DNA from 4 places in the Colwellia sp. KU-HH00111 genome. Region 4 is predicted to be linked to each of the others. Evidence: predicted binding sites of a transcription regulator. Region 4 holds the regulator's gene; each other region holds the start of a gene.
The links. The regulator sigma-54, encoded in region 4, starts transcription at its own class of promoters, with help from an activator protein. The targets are predictions, from matches to a motif close to GTTGGCACGNNNNTNGNNT.
Positions count from the first base shown of each region.

Region 1: a site for sigma-54 is predicted at 2,085-2,103, ahead of fliE (flagellar hook-basal body complex protein FliE). Genes of this name have one in related genera too.
Region 2: a site for sigma-54 is predicted at 2,468-2,486, ahead of glnK (P-II family nitrogen regulator). Genes of this name have one in related genera too.
Region 3: a site for sigma-54 is predicted at 3,240-3,258, ahead of fliD (flagellar filament capping protein FliD). Genes of this name have one in related genera too.

Region 1 is NZ_BAABWO010000001.1:608,153-613,963, forward strand. It holds gene ABXG98_RS02655 (sensor histidine kinase) at 1-640, shown strand, start outside; gene ABXG98_RS02660 (sigma-54-dependent transcriptional regulator) at 627-1,967, shown strand; gene fliE (flagellar hook-basal body complex protein FliE) at 2,166-2,528, shown strand; gene fliF (flagellar basal-body MS-ring/collar protein FliF) at 2,689-4,368, shown strand; gene fliG (flagellar motor switch protein FliG) at 4,361-5,416, shown strand; gene fliH (flagellar assembly protein FliH) at 5,473-5,811, shown strand, end outside.
Region 2 is NZ_BAABWO010000001.1:164,993-170,803, forward strand. It holds gene ABXG98_RS00640 (hypothetical protein) at 1-131, shown strand, start outside; gene ovoA (5-histidylcysteine sulfoxide synthase) at 167-2,332, shown strand; gene glnK (P-II family nitrogen regulator) at 2,530-2,868, shown strand; gene ABXG98_RS00655 (ammonium transporter AmtB) at 2,879-4,159, shown strand; gene ABXG98_RS00660 (beta-ketoacyl-[acyl-carrier-protein] synthase family protein) at 4,233-5,447, opposite strand; gene ABXG98_RS00665 (acyl carrier protein) at 5,440-5,706, opposite strand; gene lnt (apolipoprotein N-acyltransferase) at 5,707-5,811, opposite strand, start outside.
Region 3 is NZ_BAABWO010000001.1:587,442-593,252, reverse strand. It holds gene ABXG98_RS02585 (motility associated factor glycosyltransferase family protein) at 1-887, opposite strand, end outside; gene fliD (flagellar filament capping protein FliD) at 1,039-3,114, opposite strand; gene ABXG98_RS02575 (flagellar protein FlaG) at 3,280-3,696, opposite strand; gene ABXG98_RS02570 (flagellin N-terminal helical domain-containing protein) at 3,858-5,811, opposite strand, start outside.
Region 4 is NZ_BAABWO010000005.1:41,787-47,597, forward strand. It holds gene ABXG98_RS10435 (KpsF/GutQ family sugar-phosphate isomerase) at 1-168, shown strand, start outside; gene kdsC (3-deoxy-manno-octulosonate-8-phosphatase KdsC) at 168-731, shown strand; gene lptC (LPS export ABC transporter periplasmic protein LptC) at 728-1,366, shown strand; gene lptA (lipopolysaccharide transport periplasmic protein LptA) at 1,371-1,913, shown strand; gene lptB (LPS export ABC transporter ATP-binding protein) at 1,910-2,671, shown strand; gene ABXG98_RS10460 (RNA polymerase factor sigma-54) at 2,764-4,281, shown strand; gene hpf (ribosome hibernation promoting factor) at 4,327-4,614, shown strand; gene ptsN (PTS IIA-like nitrogen regulatory protein PtsN) at 4,633-5,085, shown strand; gene rapZ (RNase adapter RapZ) at 5,165-5,811, shown strand, end outside.

The DNA.
Region 1 (5,811 bases), on a different contig from region 4:
AAACAGAAAATTATCAGATACTGCCCGTGCTACTTTCCAAGAAAAGTTAAGTTCACGTTTACGTGATTTAGAACAACAAGTAAATGATATGTTGCTTTTCTCCAAAAGTGGCAATGAACAAGTGGTTAAATCGCTCTCGGTAAATGAGTTAATTAATGACTCAGTGCAATCTATGGATGCATTAATTACCAAAGCTAACGCCAAGGTAAATGCTATTCCATCGGAACACGATAATATTATTCTAGCAAACAAAAATGCGTTAACCGGCGCGATACAAAATTTACTGCATAATGCATTACAAGCAATGGCAGCAGCAAAGGTCAAAAATCCCACTATAAATATTCAAGTGTACAGTCAAAAAGAGGCGGTATATATCAGTGTTCAAGATAATGGCCCGGGCATTAATCCAAGCAATCTTGAAAAAATATTCGAGCCCTTTTTTACCTCTAATAGTCAAGGCACGGGACTTGGACTCGCAGTGGTGAAATCTGTAGTAGAAGCACACCAAGGTAAAGTGAAATATTTAAGCAAAGAAGGGCAAGGTGCACATTTTTGCATGAAGTTGCCCTTGTTAGAGCCAAATCAAACAGCTACAGCTCAACAATCAAATGCACAGGAGTCGTCACATGAGTCATCATAAAATACTTGTCGTTGAAGATGATGCCGGATTAAGAGAGGCACTGATAGATACATTAACGTTGGCACATTATCAATGTATTGAAGCCGATTGTGCAGAATCCGCATTACTATTATTAAAAGAGCACCTTGTTGATATTGTCGTCAGTGATGTACAAATGGGGGGAATGTCAGGTTTATCTTTACTCAAGAATATAAAAAAACAGCAGCCAAATCTACCGGTTTTACTGATGACAGCCTATGGTACTATTGATGATGCAGTACAAGCGATGCAAGAAGGAGCCAGTAATTATATTGCCAAACCATTCGCCCCTGAAGTGCTACTTAATATGGTTAGTCAGTATATTCCCTTATCGCAATTAAATAATAATTCACCAGTGGTTGCCGATAAAAATAGTGTTGAATTACTGAGCTTAGCACGTAAAGTTGCTACCACTGAAGCGTCCGTTATGGTGCTTGGACCAAGTGGCTCGGGTAAAGAGGTTTTAGCGCAATATGTGCATAATAACTCGCCCAGAGCCGAACAACCCTTTATTGCCATTAATTGCGCCGCTATTCCTGAAAACATGCTTGAAGCGACTTTGTTTGGTTATGAAAAAGGTGCCTTCACAGGTGCTATTCAAGCATGTCCGGGAAAATTTGAGCAAGCCCAAGGCGGTACTATTTTACTTGATGAAATTACCGAGATGGATTTAGGACTGCAAGCTAAGATCCTACGAGTATTGCAAGAGCGCGAAGTAGAACGCTTAGGTGGCAGAAAAACCATTAATTTAGATGTTAGAGTTATTGCTACCAGTAACCGTAACCTCAAAGATGCTGTAAGAAAGGGCGATTTTCGCGAAGATTTGTATTATCGACTAAATGTTTTTCCATTAACTTGGTTGCCTTTAGCCCAGCGTGCGGATGATATTTTACCATTAGCAAGACATTTGGTTTCTTGTTATTGTCAAAAAAATGGCGAGAAAATTGCTGAATTTAGCCCCGCAGCTCGAAGCAAATTAAACGCCTACCACTGGCCCGGTAATGTGCGAGAGCTTGATAATGTTATTCAACGCGCCTTGATATTACACAGTAACCAAGTAATTGATGCTAATGATCTAATGATAGAAAATTTTGAAACAGCCAGTGTGAACGAGGTGGAACAAGCTACCACGCCTGATGATAAGTTAGGTAGCGAATTAAAACTGCAAGAACATCAAATAATTCTTGATACCTTACAAGCTTGTCATGGTAGTAGAAAAGCTGTTGCAGAGCGCCTAGGGATCAGTCCGCGTACTTTACGCTATAAAATTGCTAGAATGCGAGATTCAGGCATTCAAATACCCGCTTAAACCTTATTGTAGGTGCGAGTTATTGTGTATCGAGTTACGAACCCCGTACCTCGATATTTTTTTGCTCGTCAATTATTTTCTCTCTTTACCACTCGCCACTTTTCCTGCGCTTCCTTTGTTGGCACCATGCTTGCAGTACCACTAGTTATAGATAATTTTATTGTTTTTTAGCAAAAAATTGACACAAGTGAGGCCTCCATGGATATCAAAACAAATTCTTTATTTGCACAAATGCAGAATATGTCATTACAAGCGAGTGGTAATCAATTACCTGCAATTGGTGGTGATATGCAGGGTATATCAGGCATTAACTCCTCTGGTAGAATTAACCCATCAACCGATAGTTTTGGAAACTTACTTACCGATGCATTAAAAACGGTTAACGAGCTACAACAAGATACAGGTGCTAAAAAATTGGCGTTTGAAATGGGTGATAGAAGCGTTTCATTGGCTGAGGTGATGGTAGCATCATCTAAATCAGGTGTTGCCCTTGATGCTACAGTACAAGTGAGAAACAAGTTTGTAGAAGCGTATAAAGAAATCATGAGTATGCCGGTATAACAAGTATTCATCTCTAGTGATGAGGGTTGAATAAACCTTCAACTGAACAAATTAAAGCATAAGATGTAAGCGGAGAACTGAAGTGGCTGATAATAATGCAATAGTAGCAACTGATGGTGATAGTTCACTACTCGCCAATGATTCTGGTGATGATCATGCTATGGAAGAAAAAAAATCAGGTTTTTCAGCCGCTTTAGGTAATGCAGATATGCTGCGTCAAATTACCTTGGTGGTTGCTTTATCAATCTGTTTAGCGATTGCTGTGTTCGTTATTATTCTTGCCAATGAAGCAGAATATCGTATGTTATCAAAACTGCCAACCGAGCAGCTCATTAAAACCATGGATTTTCTTGATGCCAATAAAGTGGATTATCGTCATGAAAATAACACGCTACTAGTTCCTACGGATGAATATCAAAATGTGAAACTATTGCTAGCCCGCGAAGGATTAACAAATGAACCCTCAGAAGGGGAAGATATGTTAATGAAGGACATGGGCTTTGGCGTGAGTCAACGTCTTGAGCGTGAACGTTTAAAATACGGACGCGAACAACGATTAGCGAAAACCATTGAGCAATTACAAAGCATTTCTCAGGCTAAAGTGTTGTTAGCAATTCCCAGAGAGAATATTTTTGCTCGTCGTGAAAAAAATCCATCTGCTACCGTAGTAGTTACCATGCAAAGAGGAAGAATACTCTCCGCAGAAGAAGTGGATGCTGTGGTAGATATTGTTGCTTCATCAGTTCAAGGATTAAGTCCTAATAGAGTGACTGTGACCGATCAAAATGGTCGGCTATTAAACTCAGGCAGTCAAAACTCTATTTCTGCACGCTCTCGTAATGAATTTGATTTGGAACAAAAGCGTGAAAAAGAGTACATGGACAAAATAGACAATATTCTAATTCCTGTGGTTGGTTTAGGTAATTACACTGCGCAAGTTGATGTTACTATGGACTTTACCAATGTAGAAGAAACCGCTCGTCGTTATAATTCTGATTTACCCGCATTACGCAGTGAGATGAAGGTAGAAGACACCACCATTGGAGCTGCAATCGGCGGCATTCCGGGCGCATTAAGTAATCAACCACCCCTTGAGTCAGCTATCCCTGAAAATGCAGTTGGTGGTCAAAAAAAATCAGTACCTAGCCGAAAACATAGTGAGTCAACTAAAAACTATGAACTTGATGAAGCCATCAGCCATACAAAACAGCAAGCGGGGGTTATTCGCCGAGTCAGTGTTTCTGTTGCGCTCGACTATGTTGATGCTCCAGCGCCTGCAACACCACCGGTTGATCCCGATGCTAGTGACGAAGCGCCAGTGGCCGCAGCTGCTAAAGCACCTAGAAGTGTCAGCGAAATAGCGTCAATACGTAGATTACTCCAAGGGAGTGTTGGCTTTGATATGCAACGTGGTGATGTATTAGAAGTTGTAACTATTCCTTTTAACCGTGCTGACTTTGGCCCAAAAGAAGAATTACCGCTTTGGGAGCAGCCTTGGTTACTGAATATATTAAAACCTGTTTTGGCTGCCTTAGTCATTATAGTGTTAATTATATTTTTGGTTCGTCCAATGCTTAAGCGTTTAATCCACCCAGATCAAACACCGGAAGATTACGGCGAGAAATCCCTTGATAGTCATATTGACCTTGGTGATGAAACTATGGATATGTTGACCTCAGAGTTTGATGCCGGCAATGTTGGTTTTGCGCCCGATGGCAGTTTACAGTTACCTGATCTTCATCGTGATGAAGATATCTTAAAAGCGGTTCGCGCATTAGTTGCCAATGAACCAGAATTATCGTCGCAAGTAGTGAAAAGTTGGTTGAACGAAGATGAGTGATGAAACACAAGTAGGCGGAGAACTTGCCGCTAGCGGTGCTGGTTTTGATGTTAATAAGTTAGATGGCTCGGAAAAAGCCGCTATTTTATTATTAAGTTTATCTGAAGAAGATGCTGCACAAATATTGAAGCACCTTGAACCCAAGCAAGTGCAACAAGTTGGCACTGTGATGGCAGCATTAGAAGACTTTACTCAAGAAAAAATTACCGCTGTTCACAAACAATTTATTCATGAAATACAAAACTTCTCAACCATAGGTTTTCAAAGTGAAGATTTTGTTCGTAAAGCCCTTACCGCGGCTTTAGGTGAAGACAAAGCAGGTAATTTAATCGATCAAATAGTTATGGGTGGTGCCTCTAAAGGTCTAGATTCATTAAAGTGGATGGACTCAAAACAAGTAGCTAACATTATTCGCAATGAGCATCCTCAAATACAAACTATCGTATTGTCTTATTTAGCGCCTGAGCAATCTGCTGAGATCATGAGCCAGTTCAGTGACAAAGTTCGTCTGGATTTAATGATGCGCATAGCTAATTTAGAAGAAGTTCAACCCGCAGCATTGCAAGAGTTGAATGAAATTATGGAGAAACAATTTGCCGGACAAGCCGGGGCTCAAGCAGCTAAAATGGGCGGCTTGAAAGCAGCGGCGGATATCATGAACTACTTAGATACCAATATGGAAGGTATGCTAATGGACTCAATGCGTGAGAGCGATGAAGAAATGAGTCAGCAAATTCAAGACCTAATGTTCGTCTTTGAAAACTTAGCCGATGTGGATGATCGTGGCATGCAAGCCATTTTACGTGAAGTAGAGCAAGATGCGCTGATGAAAGCGATTAAAGGGGCAGATGAAGCCTTGAAAGAGAAATTCCTAGGTAACATGTCTAAACGTGCAGCAGAAATGCTTGCGGATGATCTTGAGGCTATGGGTCCTGTTCGGATCAGTGAAGTTGAAACCGCACAGAAAGAAATCTTAGCCGTGGCTCGTCGATTATCTGACGCAGGTGAAATTATGCTAGGTGGCGGTGGTGGTGACGAGTTCTTATAACCGTTTTGTAGATTAGACATTCGTTAGACAAGTTATCCTTTGCTTAGAGAAAATCAATGAAAAAAACACCTGTTCGTATCATAAAAGCAGATCAACCAGACGAGTTAAATGTGTGGCCTTTGCCTAGCGTTCAAGCTAACCCTGATCAAGAAAGTGATACCAGTACCAATGCGTTAGGTCAAAAAAGTCATTGGCGTTATGAGCCACCCGAACAAGAAATTGTTGAACCCGCGCCTCTGACCGCCGAAGAAATTGAACAAATTAGACAAGCTGCCCATGACGAGGGCTTCAGCCAAGGTAAAGAACAAGGTTTTGCTAAAGGTTATGAAGAAGGAAAAGCCCAAGGTCTTGAGGAAGGAACCACCCAAGGTATTGAACAGGGTACCGAGCAAGGA
Region 2 (5,811 bases), on a different contig from region 4:
TTGACTTGAAATTTAATAAGTCTCTTGACTGTCCATTAAGATTGGGCGATAAAATAAAGCAAATAGTTTTAGACAATTATCAAACAAAAATACACTTACACTCGGTATCTAATACCGCTCACAAAAAATAAGAAGTTAATTTATGGATGTCAGAAAAGTACCTCGCATGAGCCCGCCTTCGCTTAATGGCACAAGTGTTAAAGCTAAAAAACAGGAATTAAAAGCATACTTTAGACAAACATGGGCTGAATATGAATCGCTTTTCTCCTTGATCAATAATGACAGCGCATATTACTTACGCCCAGAACGTTTACGTCATCCCCTTATTTTTTATTATGGACACACGGCAAGTTTCTATATTAATAAGCTGATGTTAGGAAAGTTTATTTCACAGCGCCTTAATAGCAAATTAGAAGCGATCTGTGCTGTGGGTGTCGATGAAATGAGTTGGGATGATTTAAATAGTGACCACTACGATTGGCCTAGTGTCGAAGAAGTGAGGTTATACCGTACTCAAGTGGCTAAATTAGTTGAACAACTTATCGATGATATGGCGCTGACGCTACCAATTACATCTGATTCATTAGCTTGGATAATCTTAATGGGCTGTGAACATGAACGAATTCACCTTGAAACCTCTTCGGTTATTATGCGCATGCTGCCGTTACATTATTTGAGTCAAGATAACCCAAATACCAAAGAACACTGGTCAACGTGTACTGAAAGTGGCAAAGCGCCAACGAATACTTTAGTTGCTATTGAGGGGAAACAAATTGAATTTGGCAAACCGAACAGTGATGATACCTTTGGTTGGGATAACGAATATGGCTATGATACGTTAGCTGTACCTAACTTCAGTGCGAGTAAATATTTGGTGTCAAATCAAGAGTATTTGGCGTTTGTCAATGCTGGCGGTTATCAGCAAAGCAAATTTTGGACTGATGAGGGCAAACAATGGTTAGCCTATACCCAAGCAACAATGCCACGCTTTTGGTTTGAAAAAGATACCGAAGCAACGTCTGATAAAAGCGAACACAAAAAATGTTATTGGCAACGTAATTTACTTAATGAAATGCCGTTACCCTTAAATTGGCCAGTAGAAGTCAACTATCTTGAAGCTAAAGCATTCTGTCAATGGAAGAACAGTCTAACAGCCCCCAACAATGAACAATTTTTTCGTTTACCCACTGAAGCTGAATGGTTGTGTTTACGCGATAAAGTCAATGGTGATATCGGTACTTGGCAAACTGCACCTGGAAATATTAATGGCGAGTTTTACGCTTCATCTTGCCCGGTAGATCAATTTGAGCATGATGGTTTTTTCGATATTGTTGGTAATGTCTGGCAGTGGACGGAGTCGACTATTGATGGTTTTCATGGGTTTGAGGTCCATCCTTTATATGATGATTTTTCCACGCCAACCTTTGATGGTAAGCATAATTTAATTAAAGGCGGCTCTTGGATATCCACAGGAAATGAAGCGCAAAAATACTCACGTTATGCGTTTAGGCGGCACTTTTTTCAGCATGCTGGTTTTCGTTATATTCAAAGCCATAACCAGTGTTTGCCCAACTTGGCAACTAATCATTATGAGCAAGATGCAGCTATTGGTCAGCAACTTCATGCGCAATATGGCAAGGCTGAATCAGTTTTACCTGAGACCGCGCAGAATTATAGTCAACAAATGACCGAGGCCTTATTGGATATCGTTACTAAACAGGGGATTTCCACAGGTAAATGCCTTGATTTGGGTTGTGGTGTAGGACGAACGAGTTTTATTTTAGCGCAATACTTTTCTCACGTTGATGGTGTTGACTTTTCTGCACGTTATATTCGCCATGGGGTGAGTTTACAACAAGGGAACTCAGTACGTTATCAGCTAGAAAATGAAGGTGACCTCGTTGATTTTCATGAAGTGAGCCTTAGCGATGTGGATTTGCCTTGTAGTGAAAATATCCACTTCAGTCAGGGCGATGCGGGTAATCTTAAAGCGGTTTTAACCGGTTATGATGTTATTCTTGCCCAGCACGTACTTGAGCAAAGTTATGATCCGCGTCAGTTTTTACATACAATTTCCCAGCGTTTAAATAGTAAAGGCTTACTGGTTATAGTCTCAAGTTATGACTTTGATGAACAGGTCACGGCCAAAGAAAACTGGTTAGGTGGTATTAAAGTTAATGGCGAGAACATGACAGGGTTTGATGGCTTATCATCCCTTCTATCAGCAGATTTTAAGTTAGTATCACAACAACAGCTAACACGAGCTATTAAAATCAATCGACGTAATTTCAGTTTATGCTTTCCACAACTCAGTGTCTGGCAGCTGAAATAAGTGCAGCTATTTGATTGTGTTTCTTTGTGCACCAAATAAAATCGCAACCGCTATTCATTGTGCTTTTTTGGTGCAACCTCTTTCTTTAAGGGCAATGTTTTTTTTGTAAACCTATGATTTTTATGTTTAAAATTTTATGGCACATGAATTGAATTATACAGTTCAATATTACCTAAAATTATAAACAGAGGTTTACAGTGAAAATAGTTAACGCAATTATCAAACCATTTAAATTAGATGATGTTCGTGAAGCCATTTCTGAAATTGGTGTCGAAGGCATTACTGTCAGTGAAGTTAAAGGCTTTGGTCGTCAAAAAGGTCATACAGAGTTATATCGCGGTGCAGAATACCAAGTAGACTTTTTACCTAAAGTTAAACTTGAAATCGCAGTAAATGATGACATTGTTGAGCGCTTAGTTGACGCTATTTCGAAAGCGGCTTACACAGGTAAAATCGGTGATGGTAAAATATTTGTTTACAACCTTGAGCAAGTCGTGCGTATCCGTACTGGCGAGCAAGACGTCGAAGCGATTTAAGGGGTAAATGATGGAACAGAATATTTTTCAACTTCAATATGCATTGGATACGTTTTATTTTCTAATGTGCGGTGCCTTAGTTATGTGGATGGCCGCTGGTTTTTCCATGTTAGAAGCGGGCTTAGTAAGAGCTAAAAATACTACTGAAATTTTGACTAAAAACGTGGCATTGTATTCTATTGCCTGCATTATGTACTTAGTCATAGGTTATGACATTATGTATGGCGGTGGTGTTTTCTTAAATAGTATCGCTTTAGATGGTGCTCCAGATGCAGAGGCATTAGTAGGGACGGTCTTAGCTGAATCAGCTGAAGCTGGCTTTGATGGTGGTGCAGTTTATTCAAATGCAGCAGATTTCTTTTTTCAAGTGGTGTTTGTAGCTACTGCTATGTCTATTGTTTCAGGCGCGGTTGCAGAGCGCATGAAATTGTGGGCGTTTCTTGCCTTTACTGTGGTTTTAACTGGATTTATTTACCCAATGGAAGGTAGCTGGACGTGGAATGGTGCCTCGGTATTTGGTCTTTATACTCTAGGAGACCTTGGCTTCTCAGATTTTGCAGGCTCAGGTATTGTTCATATGGCGGGTGCATCAGCGGCATTAGCCGGTGTATTGTTGCTTGGTGCGCGTAAAGGTAAATACACTAAAGATGGAAAAGTTAATGCCATTCCTGGTGCAAACTTGCCAATGGCAACGTTAGGTACCTTTATTTTATGGATGGGCTGGTTTGGTTTTAATGGTGGTTCAGTATTAAAGCTTGCTGATATTAATAGTGCTAACTCGGTTGCTATGGTGTTTTTAAATACTAATGCCGCAGCCGCAGCCGGTGCTGTTTCTGCCTTGATTTTTGCCAAAATTTTATTTAAAAAAGCAGATTTAACCATGATTTTAAACGGTGCTTTAGCAGGTTTAGTTGCGATTACCGCAGAGCCTTCAACGCCATCGCCTTTGCAAGCTACTATTTTTGGCGCTATTGCCGGTGTTATTGTCGTGTTATCAATTCTTGCTTTAGATAAAGTTCAAATTGATGATCCTGTCGGTGCTATCTCTGTCCATGGTGTAGTTGGTTTATTCGGTTTACTTATTGTGCCATTAACTAACTCAGGCGCTAGCTTTAGTGGTCAGTTAATTGGCGCAGCAACTATCTTTGTTTGGGTATTTTCTACGAGCTTTGTAGTTTGGTTTGTCTTGAAGAAAATCATTGGTATCCGTGTCAGCGAAGAAGAAGAATATGAGGGTGGTGATATTTCAGACTGTGGTATGGAAGCTTACCCTGAGTTTACGCGAGGTTAGTCCTGAGAGGGTATGCTAAGTGTCTAAAAAAAGCAGCGTAGTCGCTGCTTTTTTGTGTTTATGGCATAATTTGTTATTTTTGAAAAATCAATGTTGTATTCAAACCACCAAAAGCAAAAGAATTACTCATAGCGTAATTGACTTCAGCCTTGGTGTTATTTTTAGTGACCAGATTAATCGCACATAAGGGGTCTTTATTGAGTACATTGAATGTGGCAGGGACTGCTTGTTTTTTCAATGCTAATATAACAGCAATAGCCTCTAGTGCTGCACCGGCACCTAACAAATGACCGTGCGCTGCTTTTGTTGAGGAAACGAGCGGTGAACATAGTTCAGGGTTAAAAACAGCAAGGATCGCCTGCGATTCCGATAGATCGTTTTGCATTGTGCCAGAGCCATGTGCATTAACATAAGCAATATCAGTGGTGCTGATGTTGGCGTCTTTGATAGCAGCTTCCATTGCCAAAATAGCCCCTTCAGTTAAAGGTTGTACTATATTGTGTGCGTCTGAACTCATGCCGATACCGGCTAACTTGGCATAAATAGTTGCATTTCTTGCTTTTGCAGAACTTTCACGCTCTAAAATTAACGTGGCAGCTCCTTCACCTATCACTAAACCACTTCTGTTTTGGGCGAATGGTCGACACGTATCATTAGATAATACTCGTAAGCCATTCCAGGCATAAAAGTTACCTTTGGTGATACATGCTTCAGCCCCTCCAACTATAGCGTGATCAATTAAATTACTGCGTAACATCAAGGCAGCCATTGCAATAGCATGCCCAGAAGAAGAACAAGCGGATGCCGTCGTAAATGTTGGGCCGGTAATTCCATACTTCATTGAAATACTGGCTGATGCAGAGCTTGGCAACAGTTTAGGGACGGTAAATGGATGTGCCCTTGATTTTCCTTGTGAATATAGTTCGTAGTAAGAATGTTCAATAGTTTCTTGGCCGCCAATGCTGGTACCATGAACTACACTTGTGCGGTGTTTGTTAGTGGTATCAAAAACTAAATTGGCATCTTTAACCGCTTGTTCGGCTGAAATCATCGCAAACTGAGCGTAACGATCTAACAGCTTTATTTCTTTTTTTGGAAAATAATCTGAGCCATTATAATTGTTAACTTGCGCCGCAAGAAAAGGGATGTTTTCATCGGGTTTAATAATGTTTGTTGGCGCTATGCTACTGACCAGTTCGGGGTTGAAAAGAGTTGATTCGAATTCAGCAACATCATTACCTGCTGCTGAAATGCAACCTAACCCAGTGACAACAATGGTATCAGTCATTGTGGTTACTTTCTTTGACAAGTTTCTTGACTAGTTGCAGCACATCGTCATAAGAATTTAACGAACCACCCAAATTTTCAAGGTCATTATCTTGTGGTATTTTGATATCAAATGCTTCTTCAATATCAAAAATAATCTCAACAAGGGAAAGCGAATCAATGCCGAGGTCATCAAAAGCTTGAGCAGCTAACTCTTGCTTGAAGTCCTTCTCAGTATATTCGCTAATAATCTGTTGCAGTTGTGCTTCAATGTGATCCATTTAATGGCCTTTTTTCTTAATTAATAATGTGATTACTATAGCAAAAGCGGTGATAACTAGAATCAACCATTTGATCAAGTTTGGATATTGCTGAAAAAAGCTTTG
Region 3 (5,811 bases), on a different contig from region 4:
GAAGGACCATTGCCAATAATGAAAACAGGCTTGTCTGCAAGCTTATTTTTAAAATAGTCTTTTTTCAGGATAAAGCCGTATCCTTCATTTGCATTAGCTATGGTATGGTCCACGCTGATAATTTCATCTTCAAAAAAACCCCAACCACTGCTGAAACGGTAAGCTAATTCAAAAATACGCTGAAAAGTTGCATCGGTAGCCTCACTCCGGTAATGGCGATAATTGAAAAATCGCGCAATATTAGAAAAACCATGAGTAACTAAAAATTCATTTAAACCATTCACATACTGATTTTGGTTCCCTCCTAGTTTGATCGTAAATGCTCCCCCAAGACTAAAACATTTTTCAATTAATGGACCGAAATCTACACAATGCATTGCACAAAAGAAACAATCAGGATCTGGCTCATATAAATAGAAACAGCGAACATCGCATAACTGAAATAAACGCTCTATATGAAAACCTAATCCTACTCCAATCATTGATAATAAATCCATATGCTTTTCATGGGCTAGTAAATTATAACTTGAGTCTGGCTTTTCTTCTTCTCGCTTACGATAAATATCAAATAGCGCTCTTTCGTGTTCAAATAAATTATTACCGTCCTTGCTAAGACTATAGGAAAACAACCGCGGATTTTCATAAAACTCATCAGCCTGTTGGTAGCTGTTTGCTTTTGCATGATCTTTATAAACCAGTGAACCGTCAGAAACCATATTGACTTCACCATTATGATCAAAGGTGAGTTTTACTCTAGTTGGGCTGTAATTTTGATAAAACTCAAATATTTCCGGCATGAATTTTTTCATCACTGCCATATTGGTTAGAAAAGTAGCACGTAAAAGCTTTGTTTGAATATCTAGTTCAAGGTCGGAAATCTGTGGCATGGGTATCCCTGATAACAAAAAGTTGACACTGAGTAATAATACTCTTAATCATCAAGATAAAGCAAAATATGAGCCATAAAAAACTACTGTGCTAGCTTTGGTTGGCTCAATTGGAGAAAAACTGAAAATTTATTGAATCACTAATTTGATGCTAATTTTCATTAGTGTAACCGGGTAATTGATCTAACATAGAGGTCAGGCTACCCAACGTAGCATTTAAGGCTGCAACAGCACTATCCATGGCATTAAATTGTTTGAACAAACGCGCTTCATATTTATCCATGCGCAATTTAAGATCTTCTTCTTGGCGATCTAATTGTTCAATCTTTTTATATAATGCATCTGTTTTACTATCAAGCATTGTTGAAGGTGGCGCATTGTCAACGGTTGAAGAGTTTACATCGCCACTTGAACTAGAGATTTGATCATCTATCATACTTAAAAGCAGGTCATTCATGATTTTTGTACTACCTTCAGAGTAAGTCACAGTTCCTCTACTGCCGATAGCTCCGCCCAAGACTTCAATTTTTATCCCCGCTGAATCACCACTTTCAGATAATAAGAATTGACCATCACCAAAAGCGTCAACGCCATCAATTTTACCCTCAGCATCTAGCCCCGCGATACCTTGTTGTACATCGATACCTAAATCGGCTAGAAAGGTAGAGCCTACTTCAGTAAATGCAACCGTTGAACCTGAGCCATATTGGCTTGACTCAACTTTAATCTTTCCTGCATCTTCAGTTAATACAACACTCACCCCTTTATCGATAAATGTGCTATCTGAATTTATTTTAGATTGCATTTCAGCCAATAAATCAGACAATGACGCATAGGTTTGATTGGCTAAAACAACATCATTTGATAGCACACCATCTATACGCACTTTAAAGGTATCGTTAGTTGCACCAATAGTTAAATTATTTACTGTGGTGCCAGTTAAAGAACCTCGGGTTGCTAACTGAGTAACCTCAATATCATAAGTACCAGGCTGAGTGAGAGAGTTTGAGCTGGTAAAGTCAATCTGTGTATCGGTAGCGGTTCCTGAAGCAGTAAAAAAGTCGGCAATATCTGCAATATTATTTTTTACAACGTCTGAAAATTTAGGCAATGCTGAGTTAGATTCATTAATTTCAATGGTGCCGTCTCGGTTGGTAAAAATCCCTAAATTGGCAAAGCTTTTAATGGTTCCCGTTAAATGATCTAAACGATTATTTAACACCCCTCTAAGTTGAGTTTCAATACTTCTAACCGTACCATCACCTGCTAACACCCCTTTTTGACCATTATTTGAATCCACTTTACTAAATTCATTCAAATTAGCGATTAACGTATTGTAATTGCTAACAAATGCTTTTATTTGTGATTCAACTGTTGAAGTATCGCTGTTAATATTTAAACGGATATTACTGCCTGGTTTGGTATCTTGCAATTCAACTGTCACACCAGTTATCACACTATCAATAGTGTTAGTATCACGGGTAATAGTTATACCGTTAAGTACAATTTCAGCATCATTAGCAGCAACTGTTTGCGTGGCATTTTTAGTGGTGTCATTATAAATCAACCGGGAAATGCCGCTTGTATTGTCAGTATCATTACCGTCATCATCACTCGCAGTAATTTCCATGGCATAATTTTCACCGGTTCTATCACTATTTAACACTAAGCGATAACCCGAACCATCATTAATGATTGACGCTGACAAGCCATTATTTTCATCGGCATTTAAACTATCACGTAAGCTAGTCAGGGTGTTGTTAGAAGAGTCTAAGGTAATGGTTTGAATGGTGGTATCTGCATTCACGGCAAAAGAACCAGTTTCGTATGAACCGTAGCGAATGGTTAAGGTACCTGTACCGATAGTATCATTGGCACTGCTAAACGCAGCAGTTGCAACACTTTGCGCCTGGGCTTTTTCTAACACTTCTATGTCAAAAACACCCGTTTGTGCACCTATACCTGCAGTAGCTGTCAACACATCTTCATCGGAAGAACTAATACTCACTGCTGAAAAGCTTGAAGTTTTTGATAAGTCTTTATAGGAGTCTTTAAAAGTAGATAAGGCGCTATTTATACTGCCAAATGCAGATATTTGAGCGGTGGCAAGTTCAGTATCGCGATCTATCTTACTTTGAACAGGGACTTTCTCAGCATCAATTATTGCGGTAACAATATTGTTAACTTCTAAACCAGAGCCTAGCCCAGTCGATGTAATTGCTGCCATAGAAAACTCCTATTCCCTACCAAAGGGCTTATTTGTAATGTGTTGTAGTATTGCTTTTCATGACACTACTAGATTACACATCATGCTAAATCATCAAAAATCAATTCCTATTTATGTGAAATTAAATGCAATATTCTTACCAAAAAATCACTATTTTAAGCGCTACTAAACTTTTTCACTAAAAAGCAAACCTAATGCTTTATCCATTCTCTTTAGTATAGCCAAAGCTTCTTCACTTGGTATTTGTCTGATCAATTCTTGAGTTTCGGCTTCAAATACCGAAATAACATCACGACCACTTTGTTCATCAACAGCAAAAACCACATCGCGATGCGCTAATTGTACAAACGCATTTAATTTTTCAACAACCTGTGCAGTATCTTTTGTTTTAGCTTCGCTACTTTGTTTACTTTCCTTGTCTTCTTGCACTTTGTTAACTTGAGTAACCACCTTATCTGGGGCGATAACATCTGTTTTTATTTGTCCGGAGATATTAGCCGTTTGAGCAAGACTAGCAGCACTAGCCTTTGCTTGTGGAGTAAGGCTGCCTGCATCAGTTGCTGACGAAGTATTATCAATCATGATTCTCACCTCTATATTATGAAAAAACCATTTATTCCATTATATTATCTGTTCTTTTACTATTTGTACTTTATTTAGGTAATTTTTTATCTTTACCTATAAATGACTAAAACTTCTCGGGCTAACCGAGAAGTTTTTTATCATCAGCTAGTCATCAAATCCTAACCTAATAACGACAACACGTTTTGTGTTGAGGCATTTGCTTGAGACAACATTGCAGTACCTGCTTGTTGTAATATTTGCGATTTACTTAACATTGATGTTTCAACGGCAAAGTCGGCATCTCGAATACGAGAGTTCGCAGCTGAAATATTTTGCGATACGTTTTGTAAGTTCGAAATGGTTGAGCCTAAGCGGTTTTGAATTGCACCTAAATTTGCTCGACCATCACCAATTTTTTCAAGCGCATCATCAATACGTTCAATGGTGTTATTTGCACCCGCTACACTCGCTACACTTAAGCCTACACCAATTGAAGCAGTACTACCACCCACTTGGGTTACACCAATTTTAGCCAACGCTGTATCTTGAGTTGCTTGCGTTGTTGCATTACTTGTTATTAATACATCAGCGCCATCTTTACCTGTTAACGTAATAGAGCCTGCTGTATGAGCAGTATTACCTGCACCACCAATAGTTTGGCCGTCGAACACTGCATTAGCGCCGGTTCCTGTTGTTGCATAAATATCAATATCAGAACCTGCTTGCGAAGTTAATACTAAACTACCTGTTGTATTATCGGCAGTAGCAACAACACCTTGGATGCCAGCAGCATTAATGCCTGCAACTAACTCATCTAAAGAATCTACTGAAATACCCGCTGCTTGAGTAAAATCTAACGAAACACCATTAATAACTAAAGCTGTTTCAGCCTGAATACCGGTAATATTAACCTCATACTTAACTTCAGTCGTCGCAGAAGCACTAACACCTGTTTCATCAGAAATAGCATTAATCGCGAATGCTTTATCAGCCGCGGTAGTGCCTGTTACTGCACCTAAATCTACACCGTTAATTTGTATACCATCCGTTGCTAAAACAGCAACTGAGCCTACTGCACTACCTGTTAATTTATCTGAGCCAGCACCAATCATAAAGCCCATTTGTTGAATTTGGGCACTACCAACGGCTTCTGTTACTGTCGGTGTATTTGCCGCAAATGATATTTCACTGCCGTCAGCGCTACTCAATGAGACAAAACCTTGATAATCATCAACAACTAGACCTGATCCTGCAATAGTACCACCAATATCAATTTGATTACCGGTGTCATTAGATAAAACCAATGCTCCAGAAGTGTTTAAGGATGCTGTTACACCAGAAACATCGCGGTTTATAGTATCAACTAAGTCAGTCATACTACCTGTACCACCACTACTACCATTTGAGTTAATAGCTTGGCCATTAATCGTTAAACCTGAGGTAACCCCTGTTTGACCTGCAGTACCTTCAACTGTGTTATAAGCTGATGCTGTAACACCTGTTAAACCAGTTTTTGCATTAACCATTGATGCAACATCTGTTGCCATATTAGCACCTGCTGCGCCAGTACCCGATAAAGTGACACCGTTTAAATTTACAGCTGTAGATGTCATCGCTGTGGTAGTATTTGCTCGACCACCGTTTAACTCACCTAAGCCAGAAACCGCATTTAGGTTTAAGTCTTTAGTGGTTACAGCGTCAATAGAAAATGACAATGATTGTCCTGACTCTGCCCCAATTTGTAAATTGGTTGATTTGTTAGAGCCATCTAATAAATTAGTGCCGTTAAATGAGGTGGTTTCGGCGATACGGTCTAATTCTGAATAAAGTTGGTCTATCTCAATTTGGATAGAAGCTCTGTTAGAATCTGAGTTAGTATCGTTAGCCGCTTGAACACTTAGCTCACGCATACGTTGAAGGATATTGGTCATTTCGTCCATAGACCCTTCAGCGGTTTGTGCCATTGACACACCGTCATTTGCGTTACGAACCGCTTGGTTCAAACCACGAACTTGAGAAGACATGCCTGTCGAGATTGCCAAACCAGCAGCATCATCTTTCGCACTGTTGATTCGTAAACCAGAAGACAAACGTTCCATCGCACTACTTTGCATTAATTGCGATTTGTTTAGT
Region 4 (5,811 bases):
ACAGTAATGACAAAATCACCAACCGTAGCACATGCTAATATGCTAGCAGCCCAAGCACTTAACATTATGGAAGAGAAAAAAATAAACGGCTTAGTGATTGTCAATGAGCAACAAGTCCCCATAGGGGCAATGAATATGCACGATTTACTCAGATCAGGAGTACTGTGATGAATACTATACACAAGCCTAACACCCTATACGGTAATGTTAGTCCCAACGTGCTAGCGCTCGCTAAAAAAATTAAATTATTGGTGTGTGATGTCGACGGGGTTTTTTCTGATGGTAGAATTTACTTAGGGAATGCCGGAGAAGAGCTGAAAGCTTTTCATACTAAAGATGGCTTTGGCATAAAAGCACTGGGTAGCAGTGGTGTTGAGGTTGCAATAATTACTGGTAGGCAATCAGCAATTGTCGCTAATCGTATGTCTGCTTTAAATGTAAAGCACATAATACAAGGACAAGAAGATAAATTACCCGCGCTCCTTACTTTGGCCAGTGAGCTTAATATAACGCCCGATGAAATTGCCTATATTGGTGATGATATTCCAGATTTAGCTTGTATTTTACAGGTTGGTTTAGGAATTTCAGTGCATGATGCCCATCCTAGCGTGATAGCACAGGCCGATTACACCACCTTTATTCGTGGCGGATTTGGTGCAGTTAGAGAAGTCTGCGATTTAATTATGCAATGTCAGGGTACGCTAGATAATGCAACAGGCGCAAGTGTATGACACGTACCAACTTCCTAGCGTTATTAGTGTTACTATTAGGCGGCCTAACTTATGGCATTATTGAGTGGCGCGACTCTCAAATCATGCCTGAAGAAAGCGTTGACCGTGAACTCAGCCCAGATTTTATTGCTGAAGCCCTTAAAAGTGATATCTATACAAAATCGGGTCAATTATCACATGCTATCATTGCCGATAGAATGGAACATTATGCTAAATTGGAAGTCACCCACTTTGAATTACCAAATTACACCTTATATCCCAAATCAAATGCCAGTAACCGTTCCAGCGCAGACAAATTGGCTAATAATAGCGCTGAGATCAATAATCAAACAGAAAAAGTCAGTTATCCGTGGAAACTTAGTGCAAAAGAGGCGACACTTTACAAAAACAATAGGGTTATCTTAAATCATCGCGTACACTTAAGCGCAACCGATGCAAATAGTTTGATACAAGAAATACATTGCAAATATTTAGAGCTTGATTTAAATACTAATATTATCAGCTCAGACCAAACAGTGATGGTACAAGGGAGGGACTTCACTATGTATGGCTCTGGTTTGATAATTGACTTAAACACCAAACAGATGACACTAACCGAACATGTACGTACTATTTACAAAAAAAACAATAGCTAGCCCTATGATATTAATTAAAAATGTAATCAGGGGCGCACTACTAAGCTCTCTCCTTTTCACCCTAGCTGCCCCTGCCAATGCGGCAAAGAAAGATCTCACTCAAGAAATCACTATCAAATCTAAACGCCAATCTGCGGATCTTAAAAACAAGATAGCCAGCTATTTAGACGAGGTGAGTATCAATCAAGGATCAATTTCTATTGAGGCTGATCTAGTTCAGGTATACAGTCAAACCAACAAGACTACTAAAGAAAAGTCAGATACTTACCTTGCTAAAGGCAAACCTGCACTCTTCAAACAACAACTAGAAGATGGAAGTTTAATTAGCTTACAAGCCAATGAAATAAAATATCAGCCAGAACTGCATATCATTACGGTCTCTGGTAATGCCCTCGTTAAGCAAGCGGGTAGTCAAGTTACTGGTGAAACCATAACGTACAATACATCTAGTGAAAAGCTAGAAGCCATTAGTAGTGATAACGAATCGGTAACTACCATTTTGCAACCCGCCCAAATAAAAGCGCAACAAAGCAAGAAAAAGCAATGACGATAACAAATAATACTGAGCGTAATGATAAGCAGTCGACCTTAATTGCCCAAGGATTATCAAAATCATATAAAAGTAAAACCGTGGTGAAAGATGTCAGTCTAGCGGTTAATGCCGGACAAATTGTCGGGCTGTTAGGCCCCAATGGAGCAGGTAAAACCACCTCTTTTTATATGATAGTTGGTTTAGTGCCCAACGATGACGGTCAAATCATTCTCAATGATGAGAATGTTACCCTTGCTCCAATGCATGAACGCGCTCGTCGTGGCATTGGTTACTTACCTCAAGAAGCTTCAATCTTTAGAAAGCTGACCGTTACTGACAATATTATGGCCATTTTACAAACGCAAAAAGGCCTTAGCGAACAAGACAGACAAGAACATTTGGAACATTTATTAGAAGAGTTTAATATCAGCCATATTAAAGATAATTTAGGCATGAGTTTGTCGGGTGGTGAAAGAAGGCGAGTAGAGATAGCTCGCGCACTTGCCGCAGAGCCTGAATTCATTCTACTTGATGAACCTTTTGCTGGGGTTGACCCCATTTCGGTTGGCGATATAAAAAAAATTATCATTCACCTTAAAGAGCGTGGTATCGGTATTTTAATAACCGACCATAATGTTCGTGAAACGCTCGATGTTTGTGAACATGCTTATATCGTTAGCCATGGTGAAATTATTGCACAAGGCAATGCAGATCAAATTCTTGCAAATCAGCAGGTGAGAGATGTATACCTTGGTGAACAATTCACGTTATAGTTAACACATACACTACAAACTTAGGCTATGCTTACTATTAAGCGAGCATAGTTAATAAAAGAAACAATATGAATAGGATGTATATAAGGTAGATGCGCCCAACTCTGCAGCTCCGTATAGGACAACAACTCACCATGACGCCACAACTGCAACAAGCTATTAAGCTGTTGCAGTTATCAACGTTAGAGCTTCAACAAGAAATTCAAGAAGTGCTTGAAAATAACCCTTTGCTTGAGGTTAATGATCAGCAAGCATCAGATAATGATGCCGATAATAATACTGATAATCTAGAAGAAGCTTATTCTGCAACGGTTTCAACCGCCGACAAAAATACCAATGACGGCAGTGAAGAGGCTAGTGCCACCATTGATGAAATCAGCACCACCGAAGCAATGGAAAAAAATGATATTCCTGAAGAGCTAAACATTGATACTACCTGGGAAGAAAGTTACAGTGCTGGTGTGTCAAATACCGGCGCCGTCAGTAGCCCCGGAGAAGATTACACATACCAAGGCGAAACCACTGATTCAATTCAAGATCACCTGTTATGGCAAATGGAGCTTACACCTTTTTCAGAAACAGACCGTGCTGTCGCTATCGCCATTATTGAAGCCGTAGATGACGCGGGCTATTTAACCGTTTCCAGCGAAGATATTTTAGATAGCGTTGGTATAGAAGACCTTGAACTTGATGAAGTTGAAGCGGTTTTAAAGCGTATTAATGTATTCGATCCCATTGGCGTAGCCGCTCGATCTATTGCCGATTGTTTACTCATTCAATTGAATCAATTTGAACCAAACACGCCTTATTTAGCCGAAAGTAAGCTAATCATCAGTGAGCATATTGATTTATTAGGCAACCGTGACTACCGTCAATTAATGCGCAAAACTAAATTAAAAGAAGAGCAATTACGAGAAGTCATGCGCTTAATTCAGAGTTTGAACCCGCGCCCTGGTGATACTGTCATTAAAAGTGACGATCAATATGTGATACCTGATGTCACGGTTGAGAAAAAAAATGGCCGATGGGTTGTCGAATTAAATGCTGATACTGCACCTAAATTATCGGTAAACCAGCAATATGCAGCGATGACCAAAACAACTAAGTCTTCCAGTGACGATGGCCAATTTATTCGCGCCAATTTACAAGAAGCCAAGTGGTTTATTAAAAGTTTAGAATCGCGCAACGACACCTTATTAAAAGTGTCTAATTGTATTGTACAACGACAGCAAGGGTTTTTAGAGCATGGTGCAGAAGCTATGCGACCTATGGTGCTAAATGATATAGCCGAAGCTGTAGAAATGCACGAGTCAACTATTTCTAGGGTGACTACCCAAAAATACATGCATACGCCCAGAGGAATTTTTGAATTAAAATACTTCTTTTCTAGTCATGTTGGCACTGAAAATGGTGGCGAGTGTTCATCGACGGCTATTCGCTCTTTAATTAAGAAACTCATTTTAGCGGAAATACCTGCTAAACCGCTAAGTGATAGTAAAATGGCCGAATTATTGGCCGAGCAGGGAATTAACGTTGCTAGGCGAACCATAGCCAAATATAGAGAATCTTTGTCTATACCACCGTCAAATCAACGTAAGAGTTTATTATAAACTGTGTTTATATTTTCTAAATTTACGTAAATAAGGATCAATATTATGCAAATTAACCTTACCGGACACCATGTAGAAATCACTTCATCGTTACGCGAATACGTGAATACCAAGTTGACCAAATTAGAGCGACATTTCGACCATATTAACAATGTGCATGTTGTCTTAACCGTTGAAAAATTAGATCAAAAAGCCGAAGCAACTATTCACCTAAAAGGCACTGAAATTCATGCTTCAGCCATCAACACAGACATGTATAATTCTATCGACACCCTCGTTGACAAATTAGATCGCCAAGTACTCAAATACAAAGGCAAAATAACCCAACATTAGTTTTCTTCTTATTTAATTATGACATTACAAGATATCTTAACGCTGGACTGTACTCAATGTGCAGTTCCAGCAAGCAGTAAAAAGCGACTGCTCGAACAAATTTGCCAACTTGCAGCCAATGAATTAGGCGATAGTAGCCCCGGTGATTTGCTTGACAGTTTACTTAATCGAGAAAAAATGGGGAGTACCGGTATTGGCAATGGCATTGCCATTCCTCATGGCCGCTTAAACAATACCAGCAAGGCAATTGCAGTTTTCATAACGACTGAGCACGCTATTGATTTTGATGCCATAGATAACAAGCCGGTTGATATCTTCGTTTGTCTGTTTGTTCCTCAAGATAACACCCAAGAACATTTAGAAACCTTACAAAGTATTGCTAAACTATTTAGTGAACGTAAAACGGCAAAGAAAGTACGCAAATGTACTAACAAACAAGAGATGTTTAACCTTATCCAACAAACAATATAAGTTAGCAATACATGACTTTACCTAGAGCACAAACACCAATATTTTCAGTGAATAAACTCAACTCTGGGATCTCACCACTATGAAACTAATTATTGTTAGTGGCCGCTCAGGTTCAGGAAAATCTGTCGCTTTAAGGGTGTTAGAGGATTTAGGTTATTATTGTGTAGATAATATTCCAGTAAATTTACTACCTGCATTAACCCACACAGTTATTCATGATTACGAAAATGTTGCGGTAAGTTTAGATGTGCGTAACCTGCCTAAAGATCCGCGCGATATTTTAGATATCATCGCCTATTTACCTAATGCGGTTGAAGTGACCACATTGTTTTTAGATGCCAATGATGATGATTTAATTCGCCGTTTTAGCGAAACTCGACGTTTACACCCATTAATTAAAAAGAATATTCCTTTAGATCAAGCTATTGCTTTAGAAAAAAAACTGCTTACCCCTATTTCTACCAAGGCCGACTTATATATTAATACCAGTCAATTAAGTCCTCATCAGTTAGCTGATTTAGTAAGAGAGCGGATTTTAGGAAAAAAAACAGGCTCAATGGTACTGGTTTTTGAATCTTTTGGCTTTAAACATGGTATTCCAACCGATGCTGATTATGTTTTCGATGCTAGATTTCTACCTAATCCGCACTGGGATAAACAATTGAAACCTCACACAGGGTTAGAGCAACCAGTACAAGATTTTCTTGCTAGTCAACCGATAGTCAC